DNA from 2 places in the Synechococcus sp. A15-127 genome. Region 1 is predicted to be linked to the other one. Evidence: predicted binding sites of a transcription regulator. Region 1 holds the regulator's gene; the other holds the start of a gene.
What was found. Region 1 encodes HrcA, which represses chaperone genes, less so after heat shock. Its sites were predicted from a motif close to TTAGCACTCNNNNNNNNNGAGTGCTAA; they were not measured.

Region 1 (10,876 bases):
AGCGTCGGAGCGATCGCTTCCACGCCATCGGCCCAGAGCTTGTCCAGCAGATCGATCAGACGCGACAGATCGCTGGGCTTCAGTTCTGGGAAGGCCAGGCCCAGCCCACCGTTGATCTGCAGATCGATGCCGCGGGGACTCAGCCAGTCGCCGTTCCACGACTCACCGGCTGTGAGGTCTCCGGTCGCCATCGGCAGGATCTGCCGGATGATTCCCTCCGGAGTGATCTCCACCTGGTGGAGCTGATCCAGCTCCCGATCGAGCGGGGCCGGCAGACGCACATCGATGATCCGTCGCATCGGGTCGGGCCTGGCAGGGTCGTGCGGGACGATGGCAGTCTCGCCGGAATGCCCTGTGACAGACGATCTCCCCCGCGTGGCCGTGGTGATGGGCAGCGATTCCGACCTGCCCACCATGGAGCCCGCAGCCGCGATCCTGCGGCTGCTTGGCGTTGAGGTTGAGGTTCGGGTGCTGTCGGCCCACCGCACCCCTCAGGCCATGATCGATTTCGCGGAAGGTGCCCGTGGGCGTGGCATCCGCGTCATCGTTGCCGGCGCCGGTGGTGCGGCCCATCTGCCGGGGATGGTGGCATCGCTCACGACCCTGCCGGTGATCGGAGTTCCGGTGCAGAGCAAAGCACTCTCCGGCGTGGACTCCCTCCATTCGATCGTGCAGATGCCCGGCGGCATTCCCGTCGCCACGGTCGCCATCGGCGGAGGTCTCAATGGCGGTCTGCTCGCCGCTCAGATCCTTGCGGTTGAAGATGAGCAGCTCGCCATCCGGCTGGCGGATCACCGCCGCGGTCTGCACGATGCAGTGGTTGCCAAGGATGCCCGCCTTCAGCAGCAGGGCAGTGCGGCGTACCTGACGTCCATGAACCAGCCCTCGCCCTGAATGATGTCCTGGCCCGGTTGGTTGCGAGTCGGTCTTGCTCTGCCGCTGTTGGGCCTCAATGCCTTTGTGCTCAAACGGGTGCTGGTGCAGTTCGCCCCGTTTCCAGGTCTGTTTCTCACAGCGGCTCTGATTGCTTTTCTGCTGGATCTTCCCTGCCGCTGGTTGATGGCACGGGGCTTCAGTCGCAGCCTGTCGATCGCGGCGGTGGTGCTGGTCAGTGTCGGACTGCTCGTGCTTGCCGCCGTGGAGCTGGTGCCGCTGCTGATCGAGCAGCTGAGTCAGCTGATCAGTGCTGCGCCGTCTCTGCTGGCGGCGGCCGAACAACTGATCAACAGGGGCCAGGCCTGGGCGGTGGACCGCGGGCTGCCCGCTGATTTCGCGGATCTCAGCAGCGACCTTGTCACCCAGCTGAGTCGGGTGGTCACCCAGCTCAGCCAGCGTCTGCTGGCGATCCTCGGTGCCACGGTCGGCACGACCATCAACACCGTGATCGTTCTGGTGCTGGCTGTGTTTCTGCTGCTGGGGGGGGATTCGATCACCCAGGGGCTCGCCCGCTGGTTGCCGGAGCGCTGGCGTGATCTGGTGATCACGACCCTGGAGCGCACCTTCCGGGGGTACTTCGCCGGGCAGGTGCTCCTTGCCCTGATCCTCAGCGCCGGTCAGCTGGTGGTGTTTTCCGTGCTGAACATCCCCTACGGCGTGCTGTTCGCCGTGCTGATCGGTTTCACGACGCTGATCCCCTATGCCAGTGCAATCACGATCGTGTTGGTCAGCGCCATCCTCGGAATCCAGGATCCGCGCACCGGTCTGGAGCTGCTGGTTGCGGCGATCCTGGTGGGCCAGGTGGTTGATCAGGTGATCCAGCCGCGCTTGATGGGAAGCATCGTGGGGCTCCAGCCCGCCTGGCTGCTGATTTCGCTTCCCCTCGGAGCGCGCATCGGGGCCATCAACGGGCTGGGAGAGCTGCTGGGATTGCTGTTGGCGGTTCCCGTCGCCAGTTGCATCAAATCCCTGGCTGATGCGATGCAACAGGAATCACCCCCTGCGACTGCAGGGCGTTGATCACCAGGGCGACGGACTGGGAGAGCTCCTGAGCACCGGTGTCGATGGTCAGTTCCGGATGTTCCGGGGCCTCGTAGGGGCTGGAGATTCCGGTGAACTCCTTGATCACCCCAGCGCGTGCTTTGGCATACAGGCCCTTGGGATCGCGGGATTCACACACGTCGAGGTCGGCGGCGCAGTGGATCTCGAAGAAATCTCCGTCCTCGACCAAGGCGCGGGCCTTGTCACGGTCAGCGCGGAAGGGGGAGACGAAGGCGGTCAGAACGATCACACCGGAGTCGAGAAACAGCTTGGCGACCTCGCCGATGCGGCGGATGTTCTCCTCACGGTCGGCATCGGAGAAGCCGAGGTCTTTGCACAACCCGTGGCGCACGTTGTCTCCGTCGAGGACGTACGTGGCCAGCCCCTGTTCGAACAGAGCGGCATTCACCGCGTTGGCCAGGGTGCTCTTGCCCGATCCGGAGAGCCCTGTGAACCAGAGGATGGCGCTGCGGTGACCCCGCTGCTCAGCCCGGGCTGAACGGTCCACCGACGCCTCGTGCCAGACGATGTTGGAGGCCTTGGGGGTAGCAGCGGTCATCACCACGGGCTCAAGTGGCGGCCATTCTCCCTTAACCGCCAGCCCGTTTCGGCCGGTAGCCCTCGGCCTTCAGCCAGTCCAGTGCCAGGTCCACCTGATCGCCCTGCAGCTCGATCACGCCGTCTCTTGCTGTGCCGCCGCTGCCGATGCGGGTCTTGAGCTTCTTCAGCAGTGCCTTGAGGCCGCTCGCGTCAAGCTCCAGACCGCGGATCATCGTTACCGTCTTGCCCCCCTTGCCGCCGCGGGTCGGCTGCACCCGAACCATCTGATCGGCTTTCGGCCGGGGCTCCGCCGACGGGCCACTGGGCCGCTGCAGACTGTCGGCGCTGCTGAATTCCTGCCAGCCGCCCTTCGGCATCCGCCTTTCGCAATCGCTCTCATTGTCGATGACCAATGCCGCCGCCACTCCCCGCTGGGCTGACTCCAGCCGAGGGCTGGGCCGTTTGATCGAGCTGCTGATCGGGATCGGGTTGCTGCGCCGGCCGCTGTTCTTTCAGGCCCGGCAGCTGATCATCCGCACCGCCGAGCGCAGCGGCATTCCCTGGCGAGCCCGTCGCGAGGAGCTGCGTCAGGCCGCTGCACCGCTGCTGGAGTCGAGCACCACCACTGGTCTCACGCCACCGGCCTACTACCGCGCCCGGTTCCACGCTTATGAGCAGGGCAATCTCTGCTGGCAGGCCGCAGCGGAGGCGGAGCAGGCCACCGATGCCATGGCCCTGCGGGTCTGGCCCGACGACGATCTGACGCCAGCTCAGGCCCAGACGCGTCTGCGGGATGCCATCCATGCTGCTGTTCAGCCCTTGCTGCAGGGCCCGATCCGCCGAGTCGTGGATCTGGGCTGTTCTGTGGGGGTCAGCACCCAGGCTCTCGCCATCTGGCTGAATCAGCGTGCTGATGCCGCCGGGTTCGATGGCCCGACTGTGATCGGTCTGGATCTCTCACCCGACATGCTCGCGGTGGCCAGGGTGCGCGACAGCCAGGGACTGGTGGCCGAGTGGTGCCATGGCGCTGCCGAGAGCACCGGATTCGAATCGGGGTCCGTCGATCTGATCAGCCTGCAGTTCGTCTGCCATGAGCTGCCGCAGCAGGCGACCCACGCCGTCCTCGCCGAAGCAGGACGGCTGCTGCGTCCAGGCGGGGTGCTGGTGATGGTGGATCAGGATCCTGCCTCCTCTGTTCTTCAGCTGTTACCGGCGCCGGTGGCCACGCTGTTGAAAAGCACGGAGCCTTACATCGAGCAATATTTCGCCCTCGATATGCCGGCGGCGTTGCAGCAGGCCGGGTTTCGGGATCAGAGCATCCGTGCCTGCGATCCGCGGCATCGTGTGATCGCCTGCTTACGCTGATTCAACGCTCCACCGTGGATCCGTGACCAGCACCCTGCCCCCCACCAGCACTACGGATCCATCCAGCCTGCAGCCATCGGTGCGTCCCGGAGCCCACGGTCGATTCGGTCGTTTCGGTGGCCAGTACGTTCCCGAAACACTCATGCCTGCTCTGGCGGAGCTGGAGCAGGCGGCCGCCCAGGCCTGGAAAGATCCAGACTTCACCGCCGAGCTGAACCAGCTGCTGAAGAACTACGTCGGTCGGGCCACACCGCTGTACGAGGCCGAGCGTCTCACCGCCCACTACCGACGCAGTGACGGTGGCCCTCGCATCTGGCTGAAACGTGAGGACCTCAACCACACAGGTGCTCACAAGATCAACAACGCCCTGGGTCAGGCCCTGCTGGCCCTGCGCATGGGCAAGAAGCGGATCATCGCCGAAACAGGCGCCGGTCAGCACGGTGTGGCCACAGCCACCGTCTGCGCCCGCTTCGGCCTGGACTGCATCATTTACATGGGCGCTGAGGACATGCGCCGTCAGGCTCTGAACGTCTTCCGGATGCGTCTTCTGGGGGCCACGGTGCAACCGGTGACCGCTGGCACCGCAACGCTCAAGGACGCCACCAGCGAAGCGATCCGCGACTGGGTCACGAACGTTGAAACCACCCACTACATCCTCGGATCCGTCGCCGGTCCGCACCCCTACCCGATGCTGGTGCGTGATTTTCATGCGGTGATCGGTCAGGAGGCCAAGCAGCAGTGTCAGGAGGCCTTCGGTCGCCTTCCGGACGTGCTTCTGGCCTGCGTCGGTGGTGGCTCCAATGCGATGGGACTGTTCCACCCCTTTGTGCAGGACACCTCAGTTCGGTTGATCGGCGTGGAGGCCGCTGGTGATGGCGTCGACACCGGTCGTCACGCCGCCACCATCACCGAGGGGCGTGCGGGTGTGCTGCATGGCGCCATGAGTCTGCTGCTCCAGGACGGAGACGGACAGGTTCAGGAAGCCCACTCCATCAGTGCTGGACTGGATTACCCCGGTGTCGGCCCCGAGCACAGCTATCTGCGGGAGATCGGTCGGGCTGAGTACGGCGCCGTCACCGATCAGCAGGCGCTCGATGCCCTGCGTCTGGTCAGCGAACTGGAGGGCATCATTCCGGCCCTTGAGACCGCCCATGCCTTCGCCTGGCTGGAGACCCTCTGTCCCACGCTTTCTGAGGGCAGCGAGATCGTGATCAACTGCTCCGGTCGCGGCGACAAGGACGTCAACACCGTGGCGGAGAAGCTGGGGGACCAGCTCTGAGGCCGCGGCCGTTCAGCTGAGCAACAGCTCAAGGTGGCGTGCCACCCGCTGGACAGCGGCTTTCGCTGTGGCATAGGCCATTCGCATCGGTCCCACCAGGGCCACCTGTCCGATGCCTTCGGATCCACATCGGTAGGGAGCCTGAACGACCGAGCAGGTCTGGAGCGCGGTATGGGGATGCTCCTCACCGATCCAGACCCGGGCCTGACTTCCCTGATTGACCAGCGCTTCGGGACGCTCATCGATCAGTTCCAGGAGCGGTCTCAGATCACTGGCGCTGTGGAATTCGGGCTCTGCTGCAAGTCGCGAAAATCCATGGACCACCGTCGGTTCGCCTCCGGTCGGTGTGGGTTGATCCAGGGCGCTGCGCAGCACGCCTCCGCTTCGTTGCAGCTGTGGCGGCAAGGCATCCCAGTTCAGAGCTCCCTGTTCCAGCTGTCGATCGGTCCAGCGCTCCATCGCCGCTAGTTCCTCGGCAGCTCCATGGGGAAGCCTCAGGTTGAGGTGGCTGGCCCGGCCGCTGTCCTCGACCAGCAGCACTAGAAGCCTGTCTCCGCTCTTCACCAGGCGCACAGCTTCCAGCTGGTTGCGGGGAGGGGCCGGACGGGTGATCAGACTCATCAGCCCTGTGAAGTCCGTCAGTCGTCGCGCCAGTTGCAGCAGCAGATCGTCGAGGGCCGCCCAGCGCAGGCTGAGGCCCGCCAGCTCCCGTTCCAGCAGCTGCACCGCTGACCCGGGTTCCGGCAGCAGGCAGTCGACGTAGTGGCGGTAGCCCAGCGGGCTGGGAACCCGTCCGGCGGAGGTGTGCGGCTGCGTCAGCAGTCCGCGCTGCTCAAGAACGCCCATCGCGGACCGCACCGTGGCGGAGCTTGCGGGAATGCCGAAGCGTTGCACCAGGGTGCGGCTGCCTACGGGTTCGATCGTGTCCACATAGTGGTGGACCGTCGCCTGCAGCACCTGTCGTTGTCGTGCGGACAGGGGCTTCATCAGTAACGGGGCACCTGCGAATCCACCTGCATGCTCCAGGCGTCGATACCACCCTCAAGGTTCCACACCTCTCCGTGCCTCTTCTGTTCCAACAGCCACAGGCCGAAATGCTGGCTGCGCACACCGGCATGGCACAGCACCACCACGGGGCGGTCGGCCGGAAGTCGCGAAGGAACCGTGTCGAGCCAGTCCCCGGAACGGCTCAGCGGCAGATGAACCACCTCAGCAGGGAAAGGCGCGATGGCCAGTTCGGCGTCTTCCCGCACGTCCACCAGCTGCGGAGGGTTGTCGCCACTTTCGATCCATCGCTGCAGCTCCGCAGCGGTGATCGGTCGGGGATGAAGGTCTGCCATGGCGCCATTCTGCGGCGATGGACAAAGATGAAGTCACACGATGTTGCAGGCCCATGAAGGCCCGCCCCTTTCTGAGTGCGCTGATCGCAGTGCTGCTCTCCCTGTTGCTGATCACGCTCGGCGTGCTGTGGGCCATGGACCGCCGCAGCCCGCTCCGCTTGGCGGAGGCGTCGCCGGAGCTGCCTCGTGCTGCCCGCTTTGTGCCCCGTCAGGCGGCTCTTTCCCTTCATTGGTTGGCGGATCCGTCCCGTCTGCCGGCCTATGTCCAGGCGGTGGCTCCCGCATCGGAACGACGACAGGCGCGAGACGCCGCACGTCGCTGGCGTGAGGGCGTCTTCGCTCTGGCAGGCCTGGATTACGACTCCGAGCTGGCCTCCTGGCTCGGCTCGGATGTCAGCCTCACCCTGCTGGATGCCGACGGATCCGGATCCGATCCCGGCTGGATCCTGGCTCTCTCCAGCCGCAGCAGCGATGGCGCCCGACTCTTTCTGCAGCGTTTCTGGCAAACCCGCAGCCTGGCCGGGACCGACCTGCAGGTGACCAGCTACCGCGGCATGGGTCTGATCAGTGGCCGTGGGGCTTTGCAGGGCAGGGCTCCGGTTCCTCTGGCCACGACGCTGATCGATGACGATCTGCTGCTGCTCGCGTCAGGTCGCGGCGTGCTGGAACAGGCCCTGGATGTGTCTCAACTCCAGGATCAGCACCAGCTGGGGGATGCGCAGTTACAGCGTCAGCTGGAGGAGCTGGGTCAGGGGGTCGCCCTGATGACCGTGTCTCCCTCAGCTCTGGAGCACTGGTTCCAGCTGCCGGCGGCCCTTGCCGACCGGCCTGATCTTGAGGGGCTCGTGGCCCGGCTGCATCCGGACGGTCGTGATCTGGCAGTGGATGGTCTGCTGCGTTTCCGCGGCCCTCTGGACATTGCCTCCTGGGCACCGGCCGATGGGCTGATTCCCGCAGCGGTCGGACGCCCCGTTTGGCTGGCGCAGCTGCAGGATCCTGGTCGTCTGATCCGTGCCGACGATGACCACCCCTTGGTGCAGTGGGTGGGTCCCCTGCTTCGGCATGTCCTCTCCGATCAGCCTGCGGCGGGTCAGATCGCTCGCCTTGATGACGGACCGCTGCTGTGGTTGCAGCAGGCGGAGAGCTGGCTGCTGGCCACCCGTCCTGGCCATCCGACCCGGTCATCGCTGAACGACCGATTGCAGGAGGAGGGGCTGGCCCGCTCCGAGCTCTCCGGAGACGGCGAAACGCTGCAGGTCTGGACGCGGCTGGTGCGTCAGCGAGGACGCGGAGAGGGGCTGGACGCCCAGCTCGCCGTCGCCAGTGCCGGTGAGGCGGATCTCGACTGGTGGGGAGATTCCCTGGCTGCGCTTGAGCGTCGCAGGGAATCGCGAGGCATCTCGGATCGTCAGAACCAGTGGCGTGCCCTTCATGGGGCCGAAGCGGCGAGTCAGACCTTGCTGCTGGCGGATCAACCGGCCCGCAGCCTGCTGGGCCGCTGGTACCCGTGGAGGCTGGTGCAGGCACTCTCGGGTGATCCGCTTCAGGCGAGGGTCAAAGGTCTCGCCCTGGCGCTGGAGAGTGATCACAACGATGGGAACCGCTCCGTGCTGCCGATGCATGCCCGCCTCGAACTCGGTTGAACTGCTGCTGCTGCGGCATGGCATCGCCGAGGAGCGTCCCGGTGGGCTGGATCATCCGGATCGGGCTCTCACCGCCCGGGGGCGCCAGCGGACCCAGGCCGTCATCGCCGCACTCGTGTCCCGCGGTGTTTGTGTGGAGCGCTTGATCACCAGTCCTTACCGGCGGGCACTGGAGACCGCGCAGATCGCCTGCGAGGCCGGCCTCAGCCCTCAGCTGGAGCCGCACCCCTGGCTTCAGCCCGGTGGTGCGGCCGCCTCTCTGGTGCAGGCCTTGAGCGGGCGGGTTGGTTTGGTGGGCCATGAGCCTGATCTCAGCGATCTGGCCTGCTCCCTGCTGGGTCTGGTGCCGGGCTCCCTGGCGCTGCGCAAGGCCGGAGTCATCCAACTGCAAGGTTCCGGCGGGAGCTGGCAGCTGCAGGCCCTGCTGCGGCCTGGACTGCTGCTGGGCTCAGACGCTCCGGCTTAGGTTGCCAGTAGCGGCATCGAGGCGTTGGCACAGCAGCAGTCCGGCGAACTGCGCCATGCGCGCACCGGAATCGAACTTCGACCCGGCCTGGACGGTGTTCCGGCCACCCAGTCCGCCATCTGCGACATCGATGGTCAGAAGGGCCTGCTCACCTACCGGGGGATCCCGGTGGATGACCTGGCGGCCAACAGCAGTTTTCTCGAGACCGCGTTCCTGTTGATCTGGGGTGAGCTGCCCACGCACGATCAGCTCGAGGCCTTCGAGCACGAGGTACAGATGCACCGGCGGGTGAGCTTCCGGGTGAGAGACATGATGAAGTGCTTCCCGGCCTCCGGCCATCCGATGGACGCGCTGCAGTCGAGCGCCGCCTCGTTGGGACTGTTCTATTCCCGGCGGGCGATCGATGACCCGCAGTACATCTATGACGCCGTGGTCAGGCTGATCGCCAAGATCCCGACGATGGTGGCGGCTTTTCAGCTCATCCGGAAGGGCCAGGATCCGATCCAGCCCCGGGACGATCTGGCCTACTCCGCCAATTTCCTCTACATGCTCACGGAGCGGGAGCCGGACTCCCTGGCCGCCAGGATCTTCGATCGCTGCCTGATCCTGCACGCCGAGCACAGCCTCAACGCCAGCACCTTCAGCGCCCGCGTCACCGCCAGCACCCTCACGGACCCGTACGCCGTGGTGGCGTCTGCCGTGGGCACCTTGGCCGGCCCATTGCATGGAGGTGCCAACGAGGATGTGCTCGCCATGCTCGAGCAGATCGGCTCAGCGGAGAACGCCGGCAACTACCTCGATGAGGCGATGGCCGCGAAGCGGAAGATCATGGGGTTCGGCCATCGTGAGTACCGGGTGAAGGATCCCCGCGCCGTGATCCTCCAGGTTCTTGCTGAGGAGATGTTCGCCCGTTTCGGCCATGACGGCCTCTACGACGTGGCACGGGGGCTGGAGGTGGCGGCCGAGTCCCGACTGGGGGCCAAGGGCATCTATCCCAACGTCGATTTCTATTCCGGGCTTGTGTACCGCAAGCTTGGAATTCCCCGAGATCTGTTCACACCGGTGTTCGCCATCGCGCGGGTGGCCGGCTGGCTCGCCCACTGGCGTGAGCAACTCGGTGCCAACCGTATTTTCCGGCCCTCGCAGATCTATTCAGGCTCCGAACCACGCTCCTGGACGCCCATCAGCGAGCGTGAACCGGCTGCGGCCGCCTAAGTTGCAGGCACTTCCGACGACACCATGGTGAGCCCGGGACTGGACCTGGAATCGAGTTTCAGTCAGGCCCTCGAAGGCCTGGGACTCTCAGCGGACGTGGCCCGTCTGCTCTGGCTTCCTCTGCCGATGCTGCTGGTGCTGATCGCAGCTGTGGTCGGTGTGCTGGTGTCCGTCTGGCTGGAGCGCAAGATCTCCGCCGCCGTCCAGCAGCGCATCGGACCCGAGTACGCCGGTGCCCTCGGTGTTCTTCAGCCGCTGGCTGACGGCCTCAAGCTGCTGGTGAAGGAGGACATCATTCCGGCGCGGGCCGACAGTCTCCTGTTCACGCTTGGGCCAGTGCTGGTGGTGATCCCGGTGATCATCTCCTGGCTGATCATCCCCTTCGGCCAGAACCTGCTGATCAGCAACGTCGGCGTTGGCATTTTTCTCTGGATCTCCTTCAGCAGCATCCAACCCATCGGCCTGTTGATGAGTGGCTATGCCTCCAATAACAAGTACTCGCTGTTGGGTGGATTGCGCGCCGCCGCTCAATCGATCAGTTACGAGATCCCGCTTGCCCTGGCCGTGCTGGCCATCGTGATGATGAGCAACTCGCTCAGCACCGTTGACATCGTCAGTCAGCAGACGGGGGCTGGCATTCTCAGCTGGAACATCTGGCGTCAGCCGGTGGGCTTCCTGATCTTCTGGATTTGTGCCCTGGCCGAATGTGAGCGACTTCCCTTCGACCTTCCTGAAGCAGAGGAAGAACTGGTGGCGGGCTATCAGACCGAGTACGCCGGCATGAAATTTGCCCTCTTCTATCTGGCCGGTTACATCAACCTCGTGCTTTCGGCAGTTCTGGTTTCAGTGCTGTACCTGGGTGGCTGGGGTTTCCCGATCCCCGTGGAATGGTTGGCTGGTTGGCTCGGGCAATCCGTGGATGCCCCGGTGGTTCAGGTGATCACCGGTTCCGTCGGCATCGTGATGACCGTGCTGAAGGCCTATCTGCTCGTCTTCGTGGCCATCCTCCTGCGTTGGACCACCCCACGGGTCCGCATCGATCAGCTGCTGG
Region 2 (10,876 bases), 290 kb from region 1:
CCTGCTGCTCATCCTTCTCGTGCTGCTGCACAGTCCCAAAGGGGGCGGCATGGGCGGCCTGGCGGCGAGCGGCAGCTCGATGTTCAGCAGCGCCAGCAGCGCCGAAGCCACGCTCAACCGCGCCACCTGGATCTGCCTGGCGGTATTCCTGAGCCTCGCCGTGATCCTCAGTGCCGGCTGGCTGGGTTGAGCCGCTGCGAAGCCGGCAAGATCTTCCTGCTCGGGGTGGGAGCCCAGAAATGCGGCACCACCTGGCTGGAGTCGGAACTGTCGGGGACCTCCTGGTTCAGCAACGGCGGGATCAAGGAATTCCACGTGTTCAACAAGCTGGTCGCCCAGCGCAGGAACAATCCGGCGAAGGCCATGATCCGGCGACGCCGCAAGGGAAAGCTGGACCTGATCCGGTTGCAGGAGGCGATGCGCCTCTCACCGGAGCTGTACTTCAACCATTTCGATTACCTGCATCTGCGGGAGGCCGCGGTCACCCATGTCGGCGACATCACCCCGGCCTACTCGATGCTTCCTCAGAGCAGCTTCGAGCTGATCCGTGAAGGGATGACAGCCCGGGGATTCACGATCCGGGTGATCCTGCTGATGCGCGATCCCGTCGAACGGGCCTGGTCACAACTGCGCATGCGCAACCGGCTGCGGCATGAACGGCAGAACGCAGCCAGGGCTACAGCCGAGCAGGAAGTGAGCCAGCTGCGCAGCTTCTACCGCAAACCCAACTGCCGGTCGCGCACCACCTACGAGCGGATGGCCGAGACCCTCGAGGCGGTCTTCCCCTCGGAGGAGATCTTCTACGGCTTCTACGAAACACTGTTCCAACAGAGCGAGATCAACCGGCTCACCGACTTTCTCGAGGCTCCTGCCCTGACGCCACAGTTCAACCGCGTCGTGCATGCCTCACCCAAGCAGAGCGAAACAGTGGAGGGGCTGGATGCGGTGTTGAACGACATGCGCGCCTTCTTCGCCCCCACCTACGACTGGGCCCGCCGACGGTTCGGCCCACGCGTGCCAACGGGCTGGCGCTGACGACCGCAGCCATGAAAAAAGCCCCCGCTAAAGCGGGGGCCGGATGATCACCAGGTTGATCGACTGGATCAGTAGTCGAAGTCGCCGCCGCCCATGCCGCCGCCGGCGGGAGCTGCGTCCTTCTTCTCGGGCAGGTCAGCCACGATGCACTCGGTGGTCAGCACCATGCCGGCGATGGAGGCGGCATTCTGCAGACCGGAGCGCGTCACTTTGGCAGGATCGACGATGCCGGCAGCCAGCATGTCGACGTAATCACCTGTGGCAGCGTTGTAGCCCTCGCTGATGGAGCGGGACTTGACGTTCTCTGCCACGACGGCGCCGTTGGCACCGGCATTTTCAGCGATGCGCATCAGCGGAGCGGTGAGAGCCGCAGCCACGATGTTGGCACCGATCAGCTCCTCACCGGAGAGGTTGCCGTTGGCCCACTCCTCGAGAGCTGGAGCCAGGTGGGCCAGGGTGGTGCCGCCACCAGGGACGATGCCCTCCTCGACAGCCGCCTTGGTGGCGTTGATGGCGTCCTCAAGACGAAGCTTCTTGTCCTTCATCTCGGTCTCGGTGGCTGCACCGACCTTCACCACAGCAACGCCACCGGCCAGCTTGGCCAGACGCTCCTGCAGCTTCTCCTTGTCGTAGGTGGAGTCGGTCTCATCCATCTGCTTCTTGATCTGCTCGCAGCGGGCGCCGACAGCCACCTCGTTGCCCTCGGCCACGATGGTGGTGGTGTCCTTGTTGATGGTGATGCGGCGGGCTGTGCCCAGCATCTCCAGCTTGGCGTTCTCCAGCTTGAGGCCGGCGTCCTCGGTGATCAGCTGACCGTTGGTCAGCACCGCCATGTCCTCGAGCATGGCCTTGCGGCGGTCACCGAAACCGGGAGCCTTGACGGCAGCCACGTTCAGCACACCACGGATGCGGTTCACCACCAGGGTGGCGAGCGCTTCCTTCTCGATGTCCTCGGCGATGATCAGCAGGGGCTTGCCGGTGCGGGCGATCTGCTCCAGAACAGGCACCAGGTCCTGCACCAGGCCGATCTTCTTGTCGGTGAGCAAGATGTAGGGCTCGTCGAGCACCGCTTCCATCCGCTCGGTGTCGGTGGCGAAATAGGGGGAGATGTAGCCCTTGTCGAAGCGCATGCCCTCGGTGACCTCCAGTTCGGTCTCCATGGACTTGCCCTCTTCCAGGGAAATCACGCCTTCCTTGCCGACCTTGTCCATGGCGTCGGCGATCATCTGGCCGACTTCCTCGTCGTTACCGGCGGAGATGGTGCCCACCTGGGCGATGGCACCGCTGTCAGCGATGGGCTTGGCCTGCTCCTTGATCTTGCCGACCAGGAAATCGGAGGCCTTGTCGATGCCCTTCTTGAGGGTGATGGCGTTCGCACCGGCAGCCACGTTGCGCAGACCCGCCTTGACCATGGCGTGGGCCAGAACGGTGGCCGTGGTGGTGCCGTCACCGGCGGCGTCGTTGGTCTTGGACGCGGCCTGACGGATCAGGGCGACACCGGTGTTCTCGATGTGATCTTCGAGCTCGATCTCCTTGGCGATGGTGACACCGTCATTGATGATCTGAGGAGCGCCGAACTTCTTCTCCAGCACGACGTTGCGACCCTTGGGTCCGAGGGTCACGGCAACGGACTCGGCCAGGATGTCGATGCCTTTTTCGAGAGCGCGGCGGGCGTTCTCGTTGTAAATGATGCGCTTGGCCATGGAAGGCGTGTCCTTATGAATGAAGTGGGGTGATTGGAAAGTGCTGGGCGTCAGCGGACAACCGCGTCAGCTGACGACAGCCAGGATGTCCTTCTCGGACAGGAGCACGTACTCGTCGCCGCTGAGCTTGATGTCAGTACCGGCGTACTTGCTGTAGAGCACCTTGTCGCCGACGCCGACCTCGGGGGCCTGACGACTGCCGTCGTCGTTGCGCTTGCCGGGACCCACCTGGACCACTTCGCCCACCTGGGGCTTTTCCTGGGCGGTGTCAGGCAGAAAGATGCCGCCGGCGGTGGTCTCTTCGGAGGCGGACACCTTGATGAAGATGCGGTCACCGAGAGGCTTGACGGTCGAGACGCTGAGGGAAACAGCTGCCATGGGTTCTTACAGGGGCAGGGACAGGGCGCCGCAGCGCCACACATCGACACGAGCTAGCACTCGATGCCAACGAGTGCCAACTTATTCATTCTCCCTGCCCCTCCACCAGCACCCTGACTGTGCGGGTGACCGAACCGGGGAGGGTCCACCACAGCAGTGGTAAGGTTGCGCCGCTCCGAATGGGCCCGAGCGCGCTGCGCCTGCTCCCGAATCCCTTCTTCTTATGGTCGCTTCTGCTCCTGCATCCGCCGGCACCAAGGGCGTGGTTCGCCAGGTGATTGGCCCGGTTCTGGACGTGGAATTCCCAGCCGGGAAACTGCCGAAGATCTACAACGCTCTGCGCATCGAGGCGAAGAACACCGCCGGTCAGGACGTCGCTCTGACCGCCGAAGTTCAGCAGCTGCTGGGCGATCACCGCGTCCGCGCCGTTGCCATGAGCGGCACCGACGGTCTGGTGCGCGGCATGGAAGCCGTCGACACCGGCTCCCCGATTACCGTGCCTGTCGGAGAAGCCACTCTCGGCCGCATCTTCAACGTTCTCGGCGAGCCTGTTGACGAGCAGGGCCCCGTCAACGCCTCCGCCACAGCTCCCATCCACCGCGAAGCTCCCAAGCTCACCGAGCTGGAGACCAAGCCCCGGGTGTTCGAGACCGGCATCAAGGTGATCGACCTGCTGGCTCCCTACCGCCAGGGAGGCAAGGTCGGCCTGTTCGGTGGTGCCGGTGTCGGCAAGACCGTTCTGATTCAGGAACTGATCAACAACATCGCCAAGGAACACGGTGGTGTGTCCGTGTTCGGCGGAGTGGGTGAGCGCACCCGTGAGGGCAACGACCTCTACGAGGAATTCAAGGAGTCCGGAGTGATCAACTCCGACGACCTCTCCAAGTCGAAGGTGGCTCTCTGCTACGGCCAGATGAACGAGCCCCCCGGCGCCCGCATGCGCGTGGGCCTCTCCGCTCTGACCATGGCGGAGCACTTCCGTGACGTGAACAAGCAGGACGTGCTGCTGTTCGTCGACAACATCTTCCGCTTCGTGCAGGCCGGCTCCGAAGTGTCCGCTCTGCTGGGCCGCATGCCGTCCGCTGTGGGCTACCAGCCCACTCTCGGCACCGACGTCGGCACCCTGCAGGAGCGCGTCGCCTCCACCGTGGAAGGTTCGATCACGTCGATCCAGGCCGTCTACGTCCCTGCTGACGACCTCACCGACCCGGCTCCCGCCACCACCTTCGCCCACCTGGACGCCACCACGGTGCTCAACCGCGCCCTGGCATCCAAAGGCATCTATCCCGCTGTGGATCCTCTGGATTCCACCAGCACCATGCTTCAGCCGGCCGTTGTGGGTGATGACCACTACCGCACCGCCCGCGCTGTGCAGTCGACCCTGCAGCGCTACAAGGAGCTTCAGGACATCATCGCGATTCTCGGTCTCGACGAACTCTCCGAGGAGGACCGTCAGACCGTCAACCGAGCCCGCAAGGTGGAGAAGTTCCTCTCCCAGCCCTTCTTTGTGGCTGAGATCTTCACCGGCATGTCCGGCGTCTACGTGAAGCTGGATGAGACCATCTCCGGCTTCAACCAGATCCTTTCCGGTGAGCTGGACCACCTGCCCGAGCAGGCCTTCTACCTGGTTGGCAACATCGATCAGGCCAAGGCCAAGGCCGAGAAGATCGCTGCTGAGGCCAACTGATGAGCGGTTCTCTAACCCTGCGCGTTCTGGCCACGGACCAGAACGTGTTCGACGGCAGCGCTGATGAAGTGATTCTGCCCAGCACCACAGGCCAGCTCGGCATCCTGCCGGGCCATATCTCTTTGTTGACGGCGATTGATGTCGGTGTTCTCCGCGTCCGCACCAACAGCGGCTGGAGTTCCATCGCCCTGATGGGAGGTTTCGCTGAGGTGGATGCCGACGAGGTCACTGTTCTGGTGAACGGTGCCGAACTGGGCAGCAGCATCGACGGCAACTCCGCCGATGCAGAGTTCCAGTCCGCCAGCAGCACGGTGGCCGGCATGGAAGGGAAGCCCGCATCCCCCGAGAAGCTGAAAGCTCAGCAGCAGCTCAATGTCGCCCGCGCCCGCATGCAGGCCAGCAAGGTTGCTGGCTGATCGTTCTTCCGTTCATTGATCTATGTCCCCGGGAGCGTTGCTTCCGGGGTTTTTTATTGGCCAAGAGCACAAAAAAACCGGTCCACTGCAACAGCGGACCGGCGAAACAATGTTGATTGCGAAGAATCAAGCGGTACCGCAAAAGGTGACATCAGGAAACTTGAGCTTGGCCTCATCAAGGCTCTTGCCCTTGCCTTCCTCCTGCCAGTAGTTGATCACTTCCGTGGCCTTGTTGAGCACCTCAACGCGTTCGTTGTCGGTGATCCAGCTCTTGCCTTCGAGTTCGGTCTTCAGGGTCTCCCAGGCATCCTCACGGGGCCAGAAGAAATATGACGTCAGTGGGCTAGGACCACCGCCCACGATCTGATCGACCGCCAGGGCGACGTTGTCCGGCAACCAGAGAATCTTCAGAAGGAAGCGTCCTTCATCCGCCTTGGGGGTGTAGCCGGAGGGCACGCCATCGGCGTCGATGGTGGCGGATGCCAGCGCAGCGTGCCCGCCCCTCAGCACAGGCCGGCTCTCGCCCTCGTTCTCGCCGGTCGGTTCCTTCTCTGTCGTTGCTTCCGCAGCAGTGGCCGTCTCGACAGCAGCCGTTTCAACCGCAGCCGTTTCAACCGCAGCCGTTTCAACCGCAGCCGTCTCGACCTCCTGTTCAGGGGTGGCGGCGCCTTCGGTGACCGTCATGCTGTCAGCGCTCAAAAGATCTGTACAAACAACTAACCTACCAGCCGCTCTTCCCTTGCAGGCCCTGGGTTCGTTCACCATCCTGCTGTTCGACATCGACGGGGTGATCCGCGATGTAGCGGGCAGCTACCGCCGTGCCTTGCAGGAGACGGTGGCCCATTACAGCGGCTGGAGGCCCAGCGCCGCCGACATCGACGGGCTCAAGGCCGAGGGGTCCTGGAACAACGACTGGGACGCCAGCCTCGAGCTGTTGCGTCGCCGCGGTGCCGGCGTGCCGGAGCGCGACGCCCTGATCGGCATCTTCAGCGACTTCTACTTCGGCGGGGATCCACAGGGAGACCCGGGCAACTGGCGTGGCTTCATCGGTGATGAACCCCTGCTGGTGGAGCCACAGCTGTTCGACGACCTCAGCGCCGCCGGTATCCGCTGGGGCTTCGTGAGTGGCGCCGAGCCCCCATCGGCCCGTTTCGTGCTGCAGCAACGGCTGGGGCTGGTGGATCCCCCTCTGATCGCCATGGGTGATGCCCCGGACAAGCCGGATCCGACCGGCCTGATCCGCCTCGCCGACCAACTGGCCGCCGGCGAGCGGCCCGGACGGATCGCCTATCTCGGCGACACGGTCGCCGACGTGCGCACGGTCGTCCAAGCCCGACTTCAACGTCCGGACTGGCCCTGGTGCAGCCTGGCGGTGGCGCCACCGCATGTGACGAAGCGCGCCGCATATCACGAGCAGCTGCGGCAGGCCGGGGCCGACCACATCCTTGAGACCAGCCGGGCCGTGCTGCCGGTGATCACGCAACGGCTCCATGGCTGAGGCAGCCGGGCGCCCCAACCGTGCCGGCAGCCTGCTGAGCCTGCTGTTGCCTCTGCTGATCGGCCTGGGAGCCCTGGCAGCGATCGAACTCGGTGGAACCATGGCGTGGTTGCTCGTGCAGCCGACGGCGACGGTTCTTTCCGGTCTGGTGCTGCTGAGCAGCGTGGTGCTGCTGTTGTCGAACAGCGTGGCGGCCCAGGCGGACCGGGTGGCCGAACTGGTGGGCCAGCCCTATGGAACCCTGGTGCTCACCGGTGCGGTGATGACGATCGAACTGGCCCTGGTGGCCAGCACGATGCTCACCGGTGAGGCCAATCCCACTCTGGCGCGGGACTCGATGTTCTCCGTGGTGATGATCGCGCTCACGGGCGTCACAGGCCTCTGCAATGTGATCGCCGCCCTGCGCAGCCGCCGCATCAGCGTCAGTGATCGCCTCGACTCCAGCCAGCTGGCGGCCCCCAACATGCTCGGAGCCCTCACCTACTCCGATCTGATCACCACCATGTGCGTGCTGGCGCTGGTGATTCCCAACTTCAGCCCCAGCACACCGGAGGCCAACTTCAGTCCGGCCGAGAACGCGGTGCTGGCCGTGGTGGCCCTCGGTGTCTACAGCGTGTTCATCACGGCTCAGATCAGCAGCTACCGCGACCTCTACACCGAAGTGGAGGACGCACTGGACGGGAACGCCGGCAGCGGCAAGGCAAGGACGTCGATCGAGCTGCCGCTCGGTCAGGCAGCGCTTCTGCTGGCAGCGGGCCTGCTGGTGGTGTGTCTGATTGCCGAGTCGATGGGACGGCTGATCGAGACCGGCATCCACGATCTGGGACTGCCCAGCTCTCTGGCCGGCGTGCTGGTCGCCCTGCTGATCCTGGCGCCGGAAGCGTTCAACGCCATCAGGGCTGCCTCGCAGGGGGAGGTGCAGCGCTCGATCAACACCCTCTACGGCTCCGTGGTGGCCACCGTCAGCCTCACGGTGCCGGCGGTGCTGCTGCTGGGAGCCGTCACTGGCACCGATGTGATCCTCGGCCTCGAGCCCCTCAACATGGTGCTGCTGGTGCTCACCCTGATGATTCTCAACCCTCGTGCCCGCCTCACCGGCATCGAGGGAATGATGAAGCTGGTGATCTTTCTGTTCTGGATCCTGCTTCAGGTGGCCTGACCTTCCATGGCCTCCACGCTTTTGAGGGCCGCAGCCGTGAGCACCTCGTGGCCGTCAGCGGTCACCGCCACATCGTCCTCAATGCGGATGCCGATGCCCTTCCAGCGGTCGTCGATGGCCGGCTGACCCTCCGGCACCGCCAACCGGTCACTCACATAAAGCCCCGGTTCCACCGTGAGCACGATGCCGGGCTCAAGGGCAGCCGGCTGTTCGCCGAGGCGGTAAGCACCCACATCGTGCACATCAAGCCCCAGCCAGTGGCCGGTGCGATGCATGTAGAGATGCCGGTAGTCGCCGCGCTCGATGATCCCGTCGGGGTCTCCTGCCAGCAGTCCAAGCTCCACCAGCCCTTCCACCAGACCCCGCAGTGCGGTGGCATGCACCGCTTCCGCCGTCCCCTGGGGCTGCACGGCCGCCACCGCGGCTTCCTGGGCCTCCAGCACCAGGGCGTAAAGCTCTCGCTGCTCGCCGGAGAAGCAGCCGTTCACCGGAAAGGTGCGGGTGATGTCGCCGTTGTAGTAGTCCTCCAGCGAGCAGCCGGCGTCGATCAGCAGCAGATCACCATCCTGCAGCGGGGCGGTGTTGGCCGTGTAATGCAGCACGCAGGCGTTATCGCCGCCGGCCACGATCGAGCCATAGGCCGGTCCACGGGCCCCGCGGGCGCGGAAATGGGCTTCGATCGCCGCCTGCACCTCCGCTTCATTCATACCCGGCCGGGTTATTTGCCGGGCCAGCTCATGGGCTTCAGCGGAGATCCCGCAGGCCTGACGCATCCGCTCCAGCTCATGGGGCTCCTTGCGCAACCGCAGGCGATGCAGGATCGGCGTCGGCGCCACCAATCCCATAGCGGCCTCTCCGCTGCGGGAATAGCTGTCCAGCTGACGGCCCCAGGTGCTGAGCACCAGCGGCTCCACCGCCGGATGGCGGCCGACCCGGAAGGCGATCGCCTCGGCACCGGCCAGAAACTCAGGCAACCGGGCCGGGAGCTGCTCCAGCGGATAGGCCATGTCGGCGCCGTATCGCTCGACAGCTCCCTCCGTTCCCCAGCGGAATCCCGTCCACACCTCAGCGGCAGGATCCTTCGGCTGCACGAACAGCACGAACCGCTCCCCCTCAGGTCGATGCGGCAGCAGCAGGGCCACCGCATCGGGTTCGTCGAAGCCGGTCAGGTAGAAGAAGTCGCTGTCCTGCCGGAACGGCCACTCGCAGTCAGCGTGATGGGTGGCCAGCGGTGCCGCGGGAATCACGGCTGCAGCCTCCCCCAGATGCTCGAGAAAACGCTGGCGCCGGACGGCATGGATGCTGGGGTCGAACGCCATCACACCTGCGGTTGCTCAGGCCAATCAGGATGGCAGTTCAGCGACCGGATCGGACTTCGCCGATACGATGGTCGCCACGTCATGCCTCAATGCGTTCCGACCTGCTGGTGCTGCTGCTTCTGGTGGTGGTGGTGCTGCTCGGCTCAGCCCTCTGTTCCGGCGTGGAGGCAGCCCTGCTGACGGTCAACCCGATCCGGGTGCATGAACTGGCGGCACGCAGCCGTCCGCTGGCCGGAGCACGCCGTCTGGCCCAGCTGCGGCAGAGGCTGGGCCGCACCCTGTCGGTGCTGGTGATCGCCAACAACGGCTTCAACATCTTCGGCAGCCTGATGCTGGGGGGGTACGCCGCCTGGGTGTTCGAGCAGCGGGGCATCAGCGGCATCGCCTTGCCCCTTTTTTCGGTAGGCCTCACCGTGCTGGTGATGCTGCTGGGGGAGATCCTGCCCAAGGCGCTCGGCAGTCGCCTCGCCCTGCCGGTTTCCCTGGCGGCGGCTCCGCTGCTGCATTGGCTGGGACTGCTGCTCAGCCCGCTGGTGCTGCTGCTGGAGCGGTTGCTGCCGGCGATCACGGCCGAGGCGGAGATCACCACTAATGAGGAGGAGATCCGGCTGCTGGCCAGACTCGGCTCCCAGAAAGGCCAGATCGAAGCCGACGAAGCGGCGATGATCGGCAAGGTGTTTCAGCTGAACGACCTCACCGCCCGCGATCTGATGACACCGCGGGTGGCGGCACCGACCCTCGATGGCAGCCTCAGCCTCGAAGCGCAGCGGACGGTGCTGCTGGGCAACAACGCCGACTGGTGGGTGGTGCTCGGCGATCAGGTGGACAAGGTTCTCGGGGTGGCCAGCCGCGAGCGATTGCTCACCGCCCTGCTGGAGAACCGTGGCCTGCTCACCCCGGTGGATCTGTGCGAGCCGGTGGAATACGTGCCGGAGATGATCCGTGCCGACCGCCTGCTCACCGGATTCCGCCGCGACAGCGGCGGTGTTCGGGTGGTGGTGGATGAATTCGGTGGCTTCGTGGGAGTGATCGGTGCGGAATCGGTGCTCGCCGTGCTGGCGGGGTGGTGGCGCAAGCCGGCAGCATGAGGAGGATGAGCCAGGCCCTTCCGACACCGCCCTCCAGCACCGTCCGCTGCCGCCAGCTGCTGCAACGCTGGCGCAACGAGCTGTGTCTCGGCGCCCGTGAGCAGGCCTTGCTGGCGGGTGAACTGCGTCAGCTCGACAGGCAGCTGCAACGCCTGGAGAGCCGCACCCTGCGGGTGGCCGTCTTCGGCCGGGTGGGGGTCGGCAAGTCCAGCCTGATCAACGCCCTGATCGGTGAGCAGCTACTGGCCACCGATGTGGCCCACGGCTGCACCCGCCGCCAGCAGGCCGTCCCCTGGCCCCAGGCGATCGACGGGCTGGCGGCCGTGGAACTGGTCGACACCCCCGGCATCGATGAGATCGAAACCGCCGGGCGGGCCCGCCTGGCGACCCGGGTGGCGATGGGCGCCGATCTGGTGCTGCTGGTGATCGACAGCGATCTCACCCGCATCGACCGCGACGCCCTCGACACCCTGCTGAACTGCGGCAAACCGGTGCAACTGGTGCTCAACCGCAGTGACCGCTGGTCTGAGCAGGAGCTGCCGGCTCTGCTGCGCAGCATCCAGCAGCGTCTGCCCAAGCAGCTGCCGCTCACC

Region 2: a site for HrcA is predicted at 3,170-3,196, ahead of groES (co-chaperone GroES). Genes of this name have one in related genera too.

Annotation. Positions count from the first base shown of each region.
Region 1 covers NZ_CP047948.1:2,285,698-2,296,573, reverse strand. Annotated here, with positions in the region: gene SynA15127_RS12265 (N-acetylglucosamine-6-phosphate deacetylase) at 1-299, opposite strand, end outside; gene purE (5-(carboxyamino)imidazole ribonucleotide mutase) at 331-894, shown strand; gene SynA15127_RS12255 (AI-2E family transporter) at 895-1,956, shown strand; gene cysC (adenylyl-sulfate kinase) at 1,898-2,536, opposite strand; gene SynA15127_RS12245 (translation initiation factor) at 2,568-2,894, opposite strand; gene SynA15127_RS12240 (class I SAM-dependent methyltransferase) at 2,923-3,882, shown strand; gene trpB (tryptophan synthase subunit beta) at 3,905-5,161, shown strand; gene SynA15127_RS12230 (heat-inducible transcriptional repressor HrcA) at 5,174-6,148, opposite strand; gene SynA15127_RS12225 (rhodanese-like domain-containing protein) at 6,148-6,501, opposite strand; gene SynA15127_RS12220 (DUF3352 domain-containing protein) at 6,555-8,144, shown strand; gene SynA15127_RS12215 (histidine phosphatase family protein) at 8,122-8,610, shown strand; gene SynA15127_RS12210 (citrate synthase) at 8,635-9,825, shown strand; gene nuoH (NADH-quinone oxidoreductase subunit NuoH) at 9,853-10,876, shown strand, end outside.
Region 2 covers NZ_CP047948.1:1,991,267-2,002,142, forward strand. Annotated here, with positions in the region: gene secG (preprotein translocase subunit SecG) at 1-190, shown strand, start outside; gene SynA15127_RS10625 (sulfotransferase domain-containing protein) at 187-1,035, shown strand; gene groL (chaperonin GroEL) at 1,104-2,738, opposite strand; gene groES (co-chaperone GroES) at 2,805-3,116, opposite strand; gene atpD (F0F1 ATP synthase subunit beta) at 3,340-4,803, shown strand; gene atpC (ATP synthase F1 subunit epsilon) at 4,803-5,219, shown strand; gene SynA15127_RS10650 (30S ribosomal protein PSRP-3) at 5,346-5,903, opposite strand; gene SynA15127_RS10655 (TIGR01548 family HAD-type hydrolase) at 5,959-6,717, shown strand; gene SynA15127_RS10660 (calcium:proton antiporter) at 6,710-7,876, shown strand; gene SynA15127_RS10665 (aminopeptidase P N-terminal domain-containing protein) at 7,864-9,195, opposite strand; gene SynA15127_RS10670 (CNNM domain-containing protein) at 9,285-10,283, shown strand; gene SynA15127_RS10675 (GTP-binding protein) at 10,289-10,876, shown strand, end outside.